DNA from 3 places in the Embleya sp. NPDC020886 genome. Region 2 is predicted to be linked to each of the others. Evidence: riboswitches for the same ligand, from Rfam matches in the RefSeq annotation. Region 2 holds a riboswitch; each other region holds the start of a gene.
The links. Region 2 has a riboswitch for thiamine pyrophosphate ahead of thiO (glycine oxidase ThiO). Riboswitches for the same ligand answer to the same signal wherever they lie in the genome.
Positions count from the first base shown of each region.

Region 1: it holds a riboswitch for thiamine pyrophosphate, as region 2 does, so the genes downstream of both, ACH4U8_RS31100 (cytosine permease) here and thiO (glycine oxidase ThiO) in region 2, are expected to answer to the same signal.
Region 3: it holds a riboswitch for thiamine pyrophosphate, as region 2 does, so the genes downstream of both, thiC (phosphomethylpyrimidine synthase ThiC) here and thiO (glycine oxidase ThiO) in region 2, are expected to answer to the same signal.

Region 1 is NZ_JBIRRX010000010.1:200,324-206,112, forward strand. Features, by position in the region: gene ACH4U8_RS31090 (alpha/beta fold hydrolase) at 1-280, opposite strand, end outside; gene ACH4U8_RS31095 (CHAT domain-containing protein) at 639-1,847, shown strand; TPP riboswitch at 2,021-2,164, shown strand; gene ACH4U8_RS31100 (cytosine permease) at 2,160-3,527, shown strand; gene ACH4U8_RS31105 (plasmid stabilization protein) at 3,588-3,914, opposite strand; gene ACH4U8_RS31110 (MerR family DNA-binding transcriptional regulator) at 4,056-5,114, shown strand; gene ACH4U8_RS31115 (amino acid ABC transporter permease) at 5,125-5,789, opposite strand, start outside.
Region 2 is NZ_JBIRRX010000004.1:676,898-682,686, forward strand. Features, by position in the region: gene pknB (Stk1 family PASTA domain-containing Ser/Thr kinase) at 1-663, opposite strand, end outside; gene ACH4U8_RS17995 (thiazole synthase) at 743-1,546, opposite strand; gene thiS (sulfur carrier protein ThiS) at 1,551-1,790, opposite strand; gene thiO (glycine oxidase ThiO) at 1,787-2,950, opposite strand; TPP riboswitch at 2,961-3,072, opposite strand; gene ACH4U8_RS18010 (NAD(P)/FAD-dependent oxidoreductase) at 3,187-4,371, shown strand; gene ACH4U8_RS18015 (Rv2175c family DNA-binding protein) at 4,441-4,806, shown strand; gene thiE (thiamine phosphate synthase) at 4,817-5,461, shown strand; gene ACH4U8_RS18025 (ribonuclease domain-containing protein) at 5,600-5,789, shown strand, end outside.
Region 3 is NZ_JBIRRX010000012.1:83,163-88,951, reverse strand. Features, by position in the region: gene ACH4U8_RS33450 (cupin domain-containing protein) at 1-174, shown strand, start outside; gene tenA (thiaminase II) at 288-953, shown strand; gene ACH4U8_RS33440 (hypothetical protein) at 1,085-1,285, shown strand; TPP riboswitch at 1,337-1,445, shown strand; gene thiC (phosphomethylpyrimidine synthase ThiC) at 1,437-3,221, shown strand; gene ACH4U8_RS33430 (response regulator transcription factor) at 3,299-3,994, opposite strand; gene ACH4U8_RS33425 (sensor histidine kinase) at 3,991-5,118, opposite strand; gene ACH4U8_RS33420 (ABC transporter permease) at 5,125-5,789, opposite strand, start outside.

The DNA.
Region 1 (5,789 bases), on a different contig from region 2:
GCGGCATCGCCCAACTGGTCGGCAGCACCACGACCGGGTAGCGGGTGTCGGGCGCGCCGCCGGTGGGGGCGATCACGTTGGCGGCGAGCCTGGTGCCGCCGTCGCCGGGGATGTCGACGAAGCGCAGGGACGTTCCGGCGGCGGCCTGCACGGCTGCCGCGGGGGTGTGGGTGGGGACGGTGCCGGCCGACGCGGCGGGACCGAGCGTGGTCCCGGCGAGAATCGCGGCCGAGACGACGGCGACCGCACGAGCGCCCGGGCGCATGCGGAATCGACCCATGAGGGTCTCCTGACGTCATGGTCGGGGCGTGGCCCGACCCGCGAGATTGCAGGGTGAAACGACGCCCAGGGACGGCGTCGGAGAGGTGACTCACGAGTAAGTTACGCGCCGGTAAACCAGGACGGAAGAGCCACGAGGCAGTCCACTTCGCGCGGTTTCGGCGGGGGGAACGGCGTCGGCGGCGCGTCGACGAACCGCCGGCGGGACGGTGGTGGGACGGCGACGGTGGGGTCGGGGTCGGGGCCGGTGCCCGGTGGCGGTCGGCCCCGCCGATTTCTTGATCGCGGTATCGGTGCGCGCTGCGTCCCGCCCGGGCGTCGCCCGGGTACCGTGGTCCCGCGAGCGGGGGCAAGCGGGGGTGAGCGTGGAGGACGTCGACGCGGAGACGCGGCGGGCGTGGGAACGGGGCGAGCGCGGTCGGGCACGGTGTGCCGAGGCGCTGGCCGAGGAGTCGACGGACGAGGGTCCGGACGCCGTGCGCGAGTTGCTCGCGGAGGCGATCGAGTTGCTGACCGACGCACTCGGCGCGCTGGACGGCGCCGATGCGCACTGGCCGGAATTCGCCTACACGGCCGGCATCGCCCACGCCGCGAGCGCGAGCGCGGCGCCCGGCGGTGATCGACGGGCCTGGGACCAGGCGCGGATCTGCTTCCGACGCGCCCACCGGGCCGCGCCGGAGCACGCCCACCTGCTCCGGGCCGCCGCCCAGGTGGCCTCGGCCCGGATCGGACTCGACCCGCGCGGCATGCCCTGGCGCACCCTGCTCGCCCCGCCGTCCGCCGCCGAGATCGCCGCCGCGCTGGGCTGGCTCGGCAGCGACGCGCTGGTGCAACTCGTCCCCGGCGCAGCGGTGTTGACCGGCACGGACGGCACGACGCGGGTGCTCGACCTGCCCGAACTGGACTACGGCCTGGCCCTGGCCGAGGGCGATCGGGAGAACTGGGCGGACCTGCTCGACGCGTTGTGCGGCTGGGCCTGGGGCGCGGTGATGGAACCGGTACTGACCGCGCTGCCCGGCTCGTTCGGCCGCGCGCCGTCCCTGGTCCTGCTGCCCGCCGGACCGTTCGGCATGGTCCCGTGGCACGCGGCCTGGTCACTCGTCGACGGCCGCCGCCGGTACGCGCTGCAACACGCGCAGATCTCCTACATCGGCGCACCGCGCCTGCTGTGCGAGGTCGCCGCGCGGCGGAGCAGCGAGCCGGTCCGGCGAAGCCCGATCGAGATCGGCCGGACCGCCGGCGACCCGATCGCGTTCGTACCGGCCGGCGGTCACGACGAGACCTGGCGGGTGGGCGCCGAATACCTGACGGCCGGCACCCACACGGTGGTGTCCACGCTGTGGCCGGTGGACGAGACGACCACCGCGCTGGTCCTGTACATGGCCCACCACTACCTCGACCGCCGCGACCTGCCCCCGGCCCAGGCGGTGCGTACCGCGCAGTTGTGGCTGCGCGACCCCAAACGCGGCATCCCGGCCGCGATGCCGGCCGAACTGGCCGCCCGCGCCCGCGCGATCGTCCCGGACGACCTGACCGGCTGGGCGGGCTTCACCCACTCGGGATGGTGAGCCCTACCCGCGGAAAGCGGCACGTGCCGCCGATCCGGGTCGGTGCCGCACCCGCCCGGGACGGCGCGAATCACCCACCCGGGGGCATCTCCCGCGCCCGCCGGGCGACCCGGCCCGAGGTCGCCTTCCCCCACCCCGCCTTCCCAAGCCGCCCGCGAGGCGCGTACTGTTCGCCACGCCATCGCGGGAGCTCGGACCAACCGGGCTGAGAGGGCGGCATGGGGTGTCGGCGTCGAGCCGGTGTACACCCCGGGGCCACCGACCGCTTGAACCTGTCCGGGTAATGCCGGCGTAGGGAGAGCAGGTAGAGCCATGTCGGCTCCTGTCGTCGACGACGCACGCCCCGAGACGCCGCACGCCGGCGCCGAGGCACCCCTGATCCTGGACACCGCCCCACCACGCACCCTCGGCTTCCGCGACCAGGCGGCGTTCTGGGCCAACCTCGGGGTGAGCCTGCTCGGCTTCTCCGGCGCCCTGTACGTGCTGGCCCCGGTCGGCTACCCGCAACTGTCGATGGTTGCCGCGATCGTCGCGGCCGTCGGCGGCACGCTGATCGGCACGCTCATGGTCGCGGTCGCCGGCATCCCCGGTGCACGCAGCGGCGCACCCGCGATGACGGTGCTGCGCGGCCTGTTCGGCACCAAGATCTCGTACGTGCCGACGGTGTTCAACATCGTCCAGTGCATCGGCTGGGGCACCTTCGAGCTGCTGGTGATCTCGATCGGCATCGAGGCGATGACCGACGGCGACGGCCCGCACTGGCTCTACATCGTCGCCGCCGGCGCGGTCACCACGGCGATGACGCTGCGCCCGCTGGGCATGCTGCGGATCCTGCGCCGCTACGTGACGGTCGCGGTGGGCATCGCGATGCTCTACTTCTCGGTGCAGCTGTGGCGCGAGGGCCTGCCGCCGATGACCGAGGGTTCGTGGTCCGGGTTCTTCCCGGCGATGGACGCGGCGCTCGCGGTCGCGGTCTCCTGGGTCCCGCTGGCGTCCGACTACACCCGCCACTCGCGCGGCACCAAGCCCGCGTTCTGGGCCGCGTTGAGCGGGTTCTCGATCACCAGCATCTGGTGCTACCTGCTCGGCCTGGTCGCCCTCGCCCAGGTGGGCGGCGACCCGGACAAGATCTTCGACTCGTTCCTGGGCGTCACCGCCGGGTGGGTGTTCTTCGCGGTGCTGGTGGTGCGCGAGGTGGACCAGAGCTTCGCCAACGTCTACAGCACCGCGATGTCCATCCAGAACCTCGCGCCGCGGGTGGATCGCCGGGTGCTCTGCCTGGGTGTGGGTGCGCTGGTCACCGGGTTCGCGCTGATGGTGAACGACTTCGACACCTACGCGAGCTTCCTGTCGCTGATCGGTTCGATCTTCATCCCACTACTGGGCGTGCTCGCGGTGGACCTGTTCGCCGGGCGCGGCCGGGCCGGCTGGGACCTGGGCGACCACGCGCCGGCGCGCTGGGTGATGGTCGCGCCGTGGGCGCTGGGATTTTGCATGTACCAGCTGATCAACCCGGGCTCGGTCGAGTGGTGGGCGACGTTCTGGGGGCACATCCAGGACGCGCTGCACATCCACGCGCAGACCTGGACCTCGGCCTCGCTGTTCTCGTTCGCGCTCGCGGGCGTGACCGCGTACGTCGCGGTCGCGTGGGACCGGCGGCGGGCGGTCGCGGCGCGTTGAGATGGGCCGGCCGCGTCGGTCGGGTGCCTCCTCCCGACGCGGCCGTGATCCACCGGTGGGTCAGCGGGTGCCGAGCGCCTTGGCCAACTCGGCCTTGTTCATCGTCGAGCGGCCCTTGAGATTGCGCCGCTTGGCATCCGCGTAGAGCTGGTCGTAGGTCGGGCCCTGCGCGCCCTTGTGCGAGTTCCGGCCACCGCGCTCGGCCGAGGACATGTCGTGCGTCGAGGAACGGCTCGCCGTCTTCGACTCGCCGGCACGGGCACGCTCCTTGTTGACCGTTCGGGCGGCGATCTCCTCCGCGCGCTTCTCGCCGGTGCCGCGCTTTCGGGCACCCTCCTTGATGTGTTCGTACTGCCGCTCGCGCTTCGGGCTGGATCCGCGTGGCATGGCAAACCTCCTTGTTCGTTCCTATTCGTGTCGTTTCATGCGTTGCCGTCGCGTGCTGTCCGCTACCCGCGTTCGGGCGGATCATCGGTGCCGGCCGAGCGGAGTTGACCTTCGAGTCGGTCGAAGCCACAGACTCGCGGCATGGACGACACGAGCGACACGAACAACGAGGTACTGGTGCCGATCGGGATGTTCGCGCGGCGGGTGGGACTCAGCCCCAGCGCGTTGCGCTACTACAGCGACTGCGGTGTGCTGCGGCCCGCGTCGGTGGATCCGGACACCGGATACCGCCTGTACGCGCCGGCCCAGGAGGCACGGGCGATGCGCCTGCGCGAGCTGCGCGAGGCGGAGGTGTCGTTGCCGGACGTGGTCGCCGTACTGGACGGCCCGCCGGCACGCGCCGAGGCGCTGCTGCGCACCCATCTGGACCGCATGCGGGGACGGGTGGACATCGCGCGGGACGTGGTCGAGGGCGTACTGCGCGCGCTGAACACGACCGGTACGCGGGCCGAGGTCGGCGGCGCCGAATGGGCGAGCGCGGTGCGGCAGGTGGCGCCGGCGGCGGGGGAGGGGGAGCCGGCGGTGCTCGGGTGTGTGCTGGTCGAGGTGGCCGACGGCGAGGTACGCCTGGTGGCGACGGATCGGTATCGGCTGTCCGTACGCACGCTGCGGGCACTGCGGATCGAAGGTGGTCCGGGACGGGCACTGATCCCGGTGGGCGACCTGAGCGCGCTCGGCGCGTGGGCGACCGGGCATCGCGAGATCGCCCTCGAACTGGACACGACGGGCTGCCGGCTGCGCGCGGGCGAGGAGGTACACGAATTGCCCACGTCGGATGAGCACTATCCGGCCTACCGCGACCTGCTCGCCACCTCGGCCGTACCGACCACGCGTGCGGTGGTCGACCGCGCCGCCCTGCGCGACGCGCTGCTGGACGGCGACGCGGGCGCGGTTCGTGTGCTGACCGTCGACCCGGACCGGGTCGGGGTGGCCGACCGCACGCTGCCCGCGATCTGCACCGGCCCGCCGATCCGGCTCGCCTTCGACCCGGCGAAGCTGGTACCGGCGCTGGACGCCGGGGTCGGCCCGGACGTCCTGCTCGACATCGCCGCCGCCGATCGGCCGGTGCTGCTGCGTTCCGCCGACCAGGGCAGCTTCACCACCCTGGTGATGCCGGTGCCGCTTCCCGACGACGCCTGAGTCGGCGTCGTCAGGCGGTCTTGTGGCGGCGTCGGCCGCTGCTCTCCAGGTAGCGGGCGAGGCCGGAGAGGAGCATGCACATGCCGATGTAGATCGGGGCGATCACGATGACGACCGGGATGAAGGGAAGGCTGTAGTCGAGGTTGGTGGCGATCTGCTTGCCGGCGTACAGGAATTCCTCGTAGGAGATCAGGTAGCCCAGTGAGGTGTCCTTGAGCGTGACCACCAACTGGCTGATGATCGTGGGCAACATGGTGCGCACCGCCTGCGGGATGAGGATGTTCACCATCACCGTGGTCTTGCGCATGCCCAGCGCGTAGGCCGCCTCGCTCTGCCCCTTGGGGACCGCGTTGACGCCGCCGCGGAAGACCTCGGCCAGGACCGAGCCGTTGTACAGGGTCAGTCCGGAGATCAGCGCGAGTCGGGGTTCGACCTTCATCGCGATGAAGATGAAGAAGATCATCACCAGCACCGGCATGGCCCGGAAGAACTCCACGACCAGACCGGAGATCCAGCGCACCATCCGGTGGTCGGAGAGCCGGCCGGCCGCGAACACGGCGCCGAAGGCCAGCGAGAGCACCGCCGCCCACGCGAAGACCTGGAGGGTGTGCCCGAGGCCGCGCAGCAACAACTTTTGCACGCCCACGTATTCGAACGGCGCCCACTTGTCGTGGT
Region 2 (5,789 bases):
CGAGCCGTGATGGGGCTGCCGGCCGGTGAGCATCTCGTAGAGCACCACACCCGCCGCGTAGACGTCCGAGCGCGGGGTGGACTCGCCGCGCTCGACCTGTTCGGGGGCGAGGTAGGCGACCGTGCCGACCAGGACCTTGCCGGTCGCGGCGGTCGCGGTCGTGGTGGTCGCGCGGGCCAGCCCGAAGTCGCCGAGCTTGATCCCGCCGTCGTCGGAGATCAGCACGTTCTCCGGCTTGACGTCACGGTGCACGAAGCCCGCCCGGTGCGCGGCGGAGAGCGCGGCCAGCATCGGCTCCAGCACCCCGAACGCCTCGCGCGGGGTCATGTTGCCCAGATCCTGGAGCAACTCGCGCAGCGTGCGGCCCTCGACGTATTCCATCGCCAGGTACGCGACGGCGCCGTCGGTGCCCTGGTCGAAGACGTTGACCACGTTGGGATGCGACAGCCGCGCGGCGGCCTTCGCCTCCAGGATGAAGCGGCGGGTGAACTCGGGGTCCTGGGCGAGCCCGGCGTGCATCACCTTGAGGGCGACGGTGCGGTCGAGTCGGGTGTCGAGGGCCCGGTACACCGTGGCCATGCCACCCGCGGCAACTCGGGCATCGACCCGGTATCGACCGTCGAGCAGCCGCCCGACGAGCGGATCGTTCAAGGTCGTGTCCATGTTCAGGAGTGTAGGGTCCACTGTCCTGTGGACGCCGACGGTCTTCCCCTCGGTTCCCCGCCGACGGCCGGTGTGCGGCTCAGAAGGCGGGGTGTTCGGGGCTCGCCTCCAGCATGCCGGCCATCGGTGACGACGCGTGCGCATGATGACGCATCGGAATCCGCCCGGCGCGGTACGCCAGCCGACCGCCGTCCACCGCGTACCGCATCGCCTCGGCCATCAACCGCGGCGACTGCGCCCGGGTGACCGCCGTCGCCAGCATCACCGCGTCGCAGCCCAACTCCATCGCGAGCGCCGCGTCCGAGGCGGTGCCGAGCCCCGCGTCCAGCACCACGGGGACACCGGCCTGCTCGGTGATCAGCCGGATGTTGTGCGGGTTGCGGATGCCCAGGCCCGAGCCGATCGGCGAGCCGAGCGGCATCACCGCCGCGCAGCCCACCTGTTCGAGCCGGCGGGCGAGCACCGGGTCGTCGTTGGTGTAGGCCAGCACCCGGAAGCCGTCGTCGACCAGCCGTTCGGCGGCGTCCACGAGTTCCACCCCGTCGGGCAACAACGTGCGTTCGTCGGCCACCACTTCGAGCTTGACCCAGTCGGTCTCCAGCGCCTCGCGGGCCAACCGCGCGGTCAGCACCGCCTCGCCCGAGGTGAAACACCCGGCGGTGTTCGGCAACACCCGGATGCCCAGCCGGCGCAGCACGTCCAGCACCGAGCCCGCGGTTCCCGGGTCCACCCGGCGCATCGCCACCGTGGTGATCTCGGTGCCCGAGGCGATCAGCGCCTGCTCCAGGATCTCCAGGCTCGGCGCGCCACCGGTCCCGGTGATCAGTCGCGAGGTGAAGGACTCCCCGGCGATCGTCAGCTTGTCTTCCTTGTCGTCGGCCATGCCGTCACCCTCCCTGGACGGCGGTCAGCACCTCGACGCGGCTGCCCGCGTCGAGCACGGTCTCGGCCCACGCCCCGCGCGGCACCACCGACTCGTCCACCGCGACCGCGACGCCCTTGGCGGCGGTGGTCAGCGTGGCCACGAGTTCGGCGACGGTGGTGCCGGTGGCGACGTGGCGCCGGTCGCCGTTGACGCGGACCTCGATGCCGTCGGTGCCGCCGACGGGGACCTCGGTGTCGTTCATGCCATCACCTTCCGGGCGGCGGTCGCGAAGCGGTCGGGCCCGAACGGCGCGACGAGTTCGGGGGTGGTGCCGTGCGCGAGGATCTCCGCCACGGTGTCGGCGGTGATCGGGGTGAGCAGGATGCCGTGCCGGTAGTGCCCGGTGGCCACCACCAGGCCGGGCAGCGCGGAGCGGCCCAGGATCGGCGCGTTGTCCGGGCTGCCGGGGCGCAGTCCCGCGAGCGTCTCGACCAGCGGCAGCTCGGTGATGCCGGGGACGAGTTCGTGTGCGTCGCGCAGGAGTTCGTACACGCCGCCCGCGGTCACCTCGGTGTCGTGGCCGAGTTCGTGCTCGGTCGCGCCGATCACCAGTTCGCCGTCCGCGCGCGGGACCAGGTACATGCTGCCGCCCTTGACCACGCCGCGAACGTTGCGGGACAGCAGCGGCAGCAGCGCCGGCGGTACCTTCAGCCGCAGGATCTCGCCCTTGACCGGCCGCACCGGCGGGACCACCTCGGGCGGCAGGCCCGGGATCAGCGCCGAACGGCAACCGGCCGCGAGCAACACCTGGTCCGCGAGCAGGTCGCGTCCGCCGACCGTACGCACGCCGTACGCGCGCTCGTCGGCGACCAGGACCCGCTCGACGCCCTCGCGCACGAAGGCGACGCCGGCCCGGGCGCAGGCCGCGAGCAGCGCCGCGACCAGCCGACGGTTGTCGATCTGGTGGTCGTCCTCGACGTGCAGGCCACCGGTGATCGCCGGGGACAACATCGGTTCGAGCCGCCGGCACTCGCGGCTGGTCAGCCAGGACGATTGCAGGCCCAGTCGTTGCTGGTAGGCGTGCAGGTCCTTGAGGACGGCCCGGTCGTCCGCGTCCAGCGCGACCGCGATCGTGCCGCACGCGCGGTAGCCCGAGGGCAGGTCCGCGGCCTCGGCCAGTTCGGCCGCGAACTCGGGGTAGCGCCGGGCCGATTCGATGCTCAGCCGGAGCAGGCTCTCCTCGCCGTACTGGAGTTCGGAGACGGGGGTGAGCATGCCGGCGGCGGCGTGCGAGGCACCTCGGCCCGGGGTCGGGTCGACGACGGTGACCGAGAGTCCGTGGCGGGTGCGGGCGCGCCAGGCGACGGACAGTCCGACGACGCCCGCGCCGACCACGACGACGTCGGTGGGGTGCTCGGACATGGTGGGTCCGGCCATGGTGAGAAGAACTCCCTTCGCCGGTATGACCCGGATCAGGTTCGGACGGTCGGGGGCTCGCAGCCCCCCTCTCAGCCCGGTCTCACCGGGCTCCCGTGACCTCTCCACACTACGACACCGGTTTCCGGTGCCCGGGAGCGCCCGAGTACGCCGACGATGTCCTTGACTGAGTCAAGACCCTGCGCGTCGGCGGTCTCGGGCCGCGTCATAGGGTGCCCTTCATGGACAACGTGCTCGTCGTGGGCGCCGGCATGGCCGGCCTGCAAACCGTGGTGGCGCTGCGGGACCAGGGGTACACCGGTCGCGTCACCCTGCTCGGGGCCGAGGCGCACGCGCCGTACGACCGGCCGCCGCTGTCGAAGGAGGTGCTCGGCGGCAAGACCGACGACACGTCCTTCGAGGCGGACTGGGCCGCGCTGGAGACCGAGGTGTTGTTCGGCCGCACCGCGACCGGACTGCGCCCGGGCGTGGTGGACACCGACGCGGGCGAGATCGCCTTCGACCGACTGGTGATCGCGACCGGCTCGCGGGTGATCGACCTGCCCGGCGCCGCCGAGGTCCCCGGCGTGCACGTGCTGCGCACCATCGACGACGCCCGCGCGCTGCGCGCCGCACTGGTGCCCGGCGCCCACGTGGTGATCGTCGGCGCGGGCTGGATCGGCGCCGAGGTGGCCACCGCCGCGGCCGCCGCCGGTTGCCCGACCACCGTGGTCGAGGCCCTGCCCACCCCGCTCGCCGGACCCTTCCCGGAGGCCGTCGGCGCCCGGTTCGTGCCGTGGTACGCCGAGGCCGGCGTGGAACTGCTGGTGGGCGCGCGGGTGGATCGGCTGGAGGCGGGCGCGGTGCACCTGACCGACGGCCGCCGGCTGCGCGCCGACGCGATCGTGGTCGGCATCGGGGTGCGCCCGGCCACCGAGTGGCTGGCCGACTCCGGCGTGACCCGCAACGAGCGCGGCTTCGTCGAGGTGGACGACCACCTGGCCACCTCGATGCCCGGGGTATACGCGGTCGGCGACTGCGTGGACTTCCCGTCCGCCCGCTACGGCACCCGGATGAACGTCGAACACTGGGACAACGCGCTCCAGGCGCCGCGCGTGCTGGTGGCCAACCTGCTCGGCGGCGACCAGGCGTACGACCCGGTCCCCTACTTCTGGTCCGACCAGTTCGGCCGGATGGTCCAGTACGTCGGCCGGCACGGCGCGAGCGACGAACTGGTCTTCCGGGGCGCGGACGAGGAGGGCAAGTGGACCGCGGGCTGGTTCGCCGGCGACCGGCTGGTGGCGCTGCTCGCCGTCGCCCGACCGCGCGACCTGGCCCAGGGCCGCAAGCTCGTGCAACTGGGCACCCCGGTGGACCGGGAGCGGTTCGCCGACCCGGAGAACCCGCTCAAGTCGGTCGCGCTCTGACGGCCTGGCGCCGGTCCCACCGCCGGGCGCCGGCGGTCGGGACCGGGCGCTGAACCTAAACTTGGCCGGGTGAGCGAGATCGACGCCAAAACAGAAGCCCTCGTCCCCGCCTGGGTGACACTCCCCGACATCGCCGAGATCCTCGGCGTGGACATCCTCAAGGTCCGCCAGCAGCTCAAGGAGCGCAAGTTCCTGGCCGTGCGCCGCGGCGAACACCGGGCCCTCCAGGTGCCCGCCGACTTCTTCCAGGGCGCCACCATCGTCAAGGGCCTGGTCGGCACGCTGACCCTGCTCGCGGACTCGGGCTTCACCGACGAGGAGGCGCTGGAGTGGCTGTTCACCCCGGACGACACGCTTCCCGGTACACCGGTGCAGGCGTTGCAGGAGAACCGGATGACCGAGGTGCGTCGCCGCGCCCAGGCGCTGGCGATCTGAGGCCGCGCGGATGACGAGCCGTCAGGAACGGTTGGCCGCCGCCCGTCTGTACCTGTGCACCGACGCCCGGGAGCGCCAGGGCGACCTGCCCGCGTTCCTGGACGCGGTGCTCGGCGCGGGCGTGGACATCGTGCAGTTGCGGCAGAAGGGCCTGGAGGCCCGCCCCGAACTCGAATACCTGAAGGTGTTCGCGGACGCCTGCCGCCGGCACGGCAAGCTGCTCGCGGTCAACGACCGCGCGGACGTCGCGCACACGATCGGCCCCGACGTGCTGCACCTGGGCCAGGACGACCTGCCGGTCCCGGCGGCGCGCGCGATCGTCGGCGGCGACGTGCTGATCGGCCGATCCACGCACGCCGAGGCCGAGGTGGACGCGGCGATCGTCGAGCCCGGGGTGGACTACTTCTGCACCGGGCCGGTCTGGCCGACCCCGACCAAGCCGGGCCGATCCGCGCCGGGCCTGGGCCTGGTCCGGTACACCGCGGCGCTGCGGCCGACCCGACCGTGGTTCGCGATCGGCGGCATCGACCTGGGCAACCTCGACGAGGTGCTGGCCGCGGGCGCGGAGCGGGTGGTGGTCGTGCGCGCGATCACCGAGGCCGCGGATCCGGCCGAGGCGACGGCGGAATTCGTCCGGCGACTCTCCGCACGCTGACCCGGCACCCGGGCCGCGCCCGGGTCCGAGGGCGGGGCCGGGGCGCCGGCCCGGTCGCCTGGGCGGTTCGGGTGCCATCGGGCGCCCACGCCGCCGAGATCGCCGCCGCGCGGAGGCCGAGCCGGCAGAATGCCGGATATGTCCGGTGGTCGGCGGCGCAACCTCGTCGTACTCGCGCTGCTCGCGCTCGTCGCGGCGCTCGCCCTGGCCCTCACGCTCACCCGCGACGGCGACTCGGGCGGCGGCGCCGGGCCCGGTCCGGCCCCGACCGCCCCGACCGCCCGCGCGGCCACGCCCGAGCGCACCGAAGCCACGCCCGCGCGCCCCG
Region 3 (5,789 bases), on a different contig from region 2:
CAGGACGAGGCGTACGTGGTGATCAGCGGTCGGGCCACGCTGACCGTCGGCGAGGAGTCCACCGCCGTGGCGCGCGGCAGCGTCGTCTACGTACCGGCGCAGGTGCCGCACCGCTTCCATCGAATCACCGAACCGCTGCGGGTCCTGGTGTTCTTCTCGCCGCCGGAGGGGTGAGCGGGCGGGTACGGCGTCGGGCGCGCCTGTGGGCGGCCCGGACCCGTGTACGACAATCGGACCTTGGGATCCAGTGATCGGATCTCGGGATCCGACGACCGGGAGTACACCTGATGGCGCTGCGCGACGAACTCTGGGCTGCGATCGAGGACGTCTACGCGGCGATCCTGGACCACCCGTTCATCCACGGACTGACCGACGGCACGTTGCCGCGCGAGGCGTTTCGGCACTACGTCGTGCAGGACTCGCACTACCTGCGCGATTACGCCAAGGCGCTCGCGGTGTGCGCGGCCAAGGCGCCGGACGAGGCGACGACCGTGCAGTTCGCGAGCGACGCGGCCGGCGCGATCGCCGCCGAGCGTTCGCTGCACGAGGGCTTCATGGTCGACTTCGGCAGCTCGGTGGCCGACGCCACCGCGACCGAACCGGTGTTGCCGAGTACCCGGGCGTACGTCAGCTACCTGCTCGCCACCGTGCACAACGGCTCCTTCGCCGAGGGCGTCGCGGCGGTGCTGCCCTGCTACTGGATCTACGCCCGAGTGGGTGACGCCCTGCTGGCCAAGGGCTCGCCCGACGAGTTGTACGAGCGCTGGATCGCCACCTACGGCGCCGAGGACTTCCAGGCGACGGTGCGCGCGGTGCTCGATCTGGTCGACCGCGTCGGCGAGGACCTCTCGGCGACCGAGCGGGCCCGGATGGTCGAGCACTTCACCACCACGGCGCGCTACGAGTGGATGTTCTGGGACGCCGCGTGGCGCGGCGAGCGCTGGCCGGTCTGAGCCCGTCCGGGCCGGTCCGGGCGCATCCGGCCGGCCCGGAACCGCCTGCCCGGATACGACGTGTCCTCCCGGGGAATGTGCTCCCCGGATGTGCACGTCTCGCGTGGGTTCGCGTGACTGGGGGTTGGACGATGGAGACATGGCCGCGCTGGGTGCGCATCGGCGTACCCGCGCTCGTACTGGTGCTGCTGTGCTGGTTGCTGATCTGGCTGTTCTCGGCCTTCCTGTGGGTCATCGTCAAGGGCGTGGTCGGGCTGTGCGTCACGGTCGGGATGGTCGTGCTCGCCCGCACCGCGGTGGTCGGCCGAAACCCGCGCGACCCGCTCGGCTGAACCCGGCGCTGGTCGTGCGGCCGGGGGTGTGCCAGGGTGGGGGCGCACCACACGGAGATACACGGGAGCTCGGGGCACCGGGCTGAGAGGGCGCTGAGGCCGCGCCGACCGCAGAACCTGACCGGGTAATGCCGGCGTAGGGAGCCTTTCCATGACCTCGCACGACACTTCGCTGCCCGCTGCCCCGTCGGCCGACCCGGTCGGCGCGCACACGGTCACCAGCGGACCGATCACCCCCGCCCACCACCGCGGTTACGTCGCCGGATCACGCGAGGATCTGCGTGTTCCGGTACGCACGGTGCATCTGACCAACGGCGAGACGGTTCGCCTCTACGACACCTCGGGCCCGTACACCGACCCGGCCTTCGAGGTGGATGTGCGCCGCGGCCTGCCCGCGCTGCGTGCGGCCTGGATCGAGGAGCGCGGCGACACCGTGCGCTACGACGGCCGGATCGGGGCGCTGACGCCGGCCGGGTTCGCGGTGCCCGGTGCCGGGGCCCGACCCAGGCGCGCGTCCGGCTCCGAGGCGGTGACCCAACTCGCCTACGCGCGACGCGGGCTGGTCACCCCGGAGATGGAGTTCGTGGCGATCCGCGAGGGTCTGGCGCCCGAGCTGGTCCGGGACGAGATCGCCGCCGGACGGGCGGTGTTGCCCGCGAACGTCAACCACCCCGAGATCGAGCCGATGGTGATCGGCAAGAACTTCCTGGTCAAGGTCAACGCGAACATCGGCAACTCCGCGGTGACCTCCTCGATCGAGGAGGAGACCGACAAGCTGGTGTGGGCGATCCGGTGGGGCGCGGACACCGTGATGGACCTGTCCACCGGCAAGGACATCCACACCACCCGCGAGTGGATCGTGCGCAATTCGCCGGTCCCGATCGGCACGGTGCCGCTCTACCAGGCGCTGGAGAAGGTGAACGGCAAGCCCGAGGAACTCACCTGGGAGCTCTACCGGGACACCGTGATCGAGCAGTGCGAGCAGGGCGTGGACTACATGACGGTGCATGCCGGCGTGTTGCTGCGCTACGTGCCGCTGACCGCCCGGCGCAAGACCGGGATCGTCTCGCGGGGCGGTTCGATCATGGCCGCGTGGTGCCTGGCCCATCACCGGGAGAACTTCCTCTACACGCACTTCGCCGAGCTGACCGAAATCCTGCGCGCGTACGACGTGACCTACTCGCTCGGCGACGGACTGCGTCCGGGCTCGATCGCGGACGCCAACGACGCGGCGCAGTTCGCCGAGTTGGAGACGCTGGGCGAACTGGGCCGGATCTCCCGGTCGATGGACGTGCAGGTGATGATCGAGGGGCCGGGCCATGTGCCGATGCACAAGATCAAGGAGAACGTCGACCTCCAGCAACGCATCTGCGACGAGGCGCCGTTCTACACGCTCGGCCCGCTGACCACGGACGTCGCGCCCGGCTACGACCACATCACCTCGGCGATCGGCGCGGCGATGATCGGCATGTGGGGCACCGCGATGCTCTGCTACGTGACGCCGAAGGAGCACCTGGGCCTGCCCGACCGGGACGACGTCAAGGCGGGCGTGATCGCCTACCGGATCGCGGCCCACGCGGCGGACCTGGCCAAGGGCCATCCGGGCGCACAGGCGTGGGACGACGCGCTCTCCGACGCCCGCTTCGAGTTCCGTTGGCAGGATCAGTTCGACCTGGCGATGGACCCGGACACCGCACGGGCCTACCACGACGCGACGCTCCCGGCGGAGCCGGCCAAGACGGCCCACTTCTGCTCGATGTGTGGGCCGAAGTTTTGCAGCATGCGGATCTCTCACGACATCCGGGCGGAGCACGGCGACGGGGCCGCTGCGGCTGCGGCCGGGGCGGCCGAGGTGGATGCCGAGGCCGGGATGCGGGCCAAGTCGGCGGAGTTCGCCGCCGCGGGCAACCGGGTCTATCTGCCGCTGGCCGACTGACGTTTGCGTGCGCGACGACGTCCCGGGAGCAGGGTGGTCCCGGGACGTCGTCGGGCCGGTGCGGACGGGTCTGGTGGTCAGGCCGGTCCGGGCGGGCCGCCCTCGCCGGCGACGATGACGCCGTGCTCGTAGGCGAACACCACCGCCTGGGCCCGATCGCGCAGGCCCAGTTTGGCGAACATGCTGCCCACGTGGCTCTTCACGGTCGCCTCGGTGACCACCAGGTGGGCGGCGATCTCGCTGTTGGAGAGGCCGCGGGCGACCAGGAACAGGGCCTCTCGTTCGCGCGGGGTCAGGGCCGCCAGGAGCGCCGGCGGGGACCGGAGCGGTTCGGTACGGGCGGCGAAGTTCTCGATCAGGCGCCGGGTGATCGAGGGCGAGAGCAGTGCCTCCCCGGCGTGGACCACCTGGATCGCCTCCACCAGGCGGGCGCGGGAGGCGTCCTTGAGCAGGAATCCCGCGGCGCCCGCCCGCAACGCGCCGAAGACGTACTCGTCCAGGTCGAACGTGGTGAGGATGAGCACGCGCGGGGGCGGTGAGATGCCCTCGGCGTGCAATCGGGCGGTGGCCTCGACGCCGTCCATGCGTGGCATCCGGATGTCCATGAGGATCACGTCCGGGCGCAGGGCGGCGGCCAGTTCGACCGCCTCGTCGCCGTCCTCGGCCTCGCCGACGACGACCATGTCGTCCTGGGTCTGGAGGAACAGGCGCAGGCCGGTTCGGATCAGCTCCTGGTCGTCGACGATCAGCAGGCGGATGCTCCGGGCGCTCATGTGGGGTCCCCCAGGGGAAGCCGGGCCGCGACCCGGAACCCGCCGTCCGTGCCGGGCCGGGCCTCCAGCTCGCCGCCGAGGACGCCGATCCGCTCGCGCATGCCGACGATGCCGTGTCCACCCGAGGAGGGTTCGGATACCGGCTCGCCGTCGTTGACGACCGCGACGTGCAGGTGGGTACGGCCGAAGTCGAGGGTCACCGCGACGTGGGTGGGCCGGGCGTGCTTGAGCACGTTGGTCAGTGCCTCCTCGACGATGCGGTACACCGACAACTCGACGCCGCCTGCGAGCGGTCGGGACGTGCCGGTGATCTCCAGGCGCGCCGGCAGCCCGGCCTCACCGTACGAGGCGACCAGCGTGGGCAGTTGGGCCAGCGAGGGCTGCGGGCGCATCCGAACTCCCTGGTCCGGCTCGCGCAGCAGCAGCAACATCCGGCGCAACTCCGCCAGGCTCTGCTCGGCGTTGGTCTCGACCCGCTCCAGCGTGTCGTCGGCCACGTCGGGCGCGGTGCGCAGCACGTCGCGCGCGCCCCGTACGCCCACCAGCGTCACGGTGACCGAGTGGGCGATGATGTCGTGCAGTTCGCGGGCGATCGCGGCGCGCTCGCGCTGGGCCGCGATGATCGAGAGTTGCTCGTGCTCGCGCTCCAGGTGGGCCGCGCGTTCCTCCAGTGCGGCGGTGTAGCGGCGCCGGGTCTGCGCGTAGGCGCCCAGGGCCCAAGCGCCGACGGTGACGGGAAACGAGCTGATGTCCGCCACCATCAGGAACAGCGCCGTCGGCACGAGGGCGGCCACCGACAGTCGTCGCTCGCGCAGTTCGGCGACGGTGTAGAGGGCCACCAATGCCGGTGCCCCGCCGGGATTGCCGCCGGTTGCCGCGAGCAGCGCCTCTACTGCGCAGACGGCCGGCAGCACGGTGAGCGTCGCGCGCCGTCGGGCGAGCAGAAGCACACCGGTGCAGGCGACGAGTACGACGAGGTGCGGCCGGACGGGTGTCGAGTCGTCGAAGGTCAGACTGAGTTCGACGATGGTGGTCACCACCGCGACGATGGCGTCCAGTACCGCGGAGCGGCGCGCGTGGATCCACTGGCGCGCCGCTCGTGCCGGTCGGGATATCGCGTACATGTCGGGTTACGCCAGGTCGCGCCGACGTTCGCCGGCGACGGCGGCGACAACCAGCACGATTGCCCAGGCGCTCAGCACCAGCGCGGCGGCACCCGGCGACAACGTCGTGTGGTGCGTCGAGCGGACCAGCACGGCGGCGGCTCCGAACGGCGTGTAGTTGGCGGTGGATTCGGCGACGCCGGCGATCAGCGGGAGTACCGCGAAGTTCACCAGCAACACCACGACCACCCCCACGACCGGACTGCGCACCATCGCGCCGACGGCGGCACCCATGATCGCAGACAGCACGAAGGCGGCCAGATTGCCTGCGGCGACCGAGGTGACCTCGCCGGGGGTGAGGTCGGCTCCCGGGTGGTCGGCGAGCAGCGGCAGGGCGAGCGCGACCGAGACGGCGACCAGCAGTGCGCCGATCAGCAGACCGGTCAGCGCGTAGGTGCCGATCCTGGCGAGCAGGAGTGCGCCGCGGTCGCGCCGGGCCACCAGCGCGGCCGGTGCGGCGGTGCGGTGGCGGTACTCGCCGGCCGCACCGACGAGTCCCCACAACATCAACAGGACCGGCAGCCCGGACAGGGCCTCCTCCTTCTCGGCCACCTCGTCCAGCCGGCCCGACGCCAAGGCGATGATCACCACGTTGAGCACGGTGTATGCGACTCCGCCGGCGACGAAGGCGT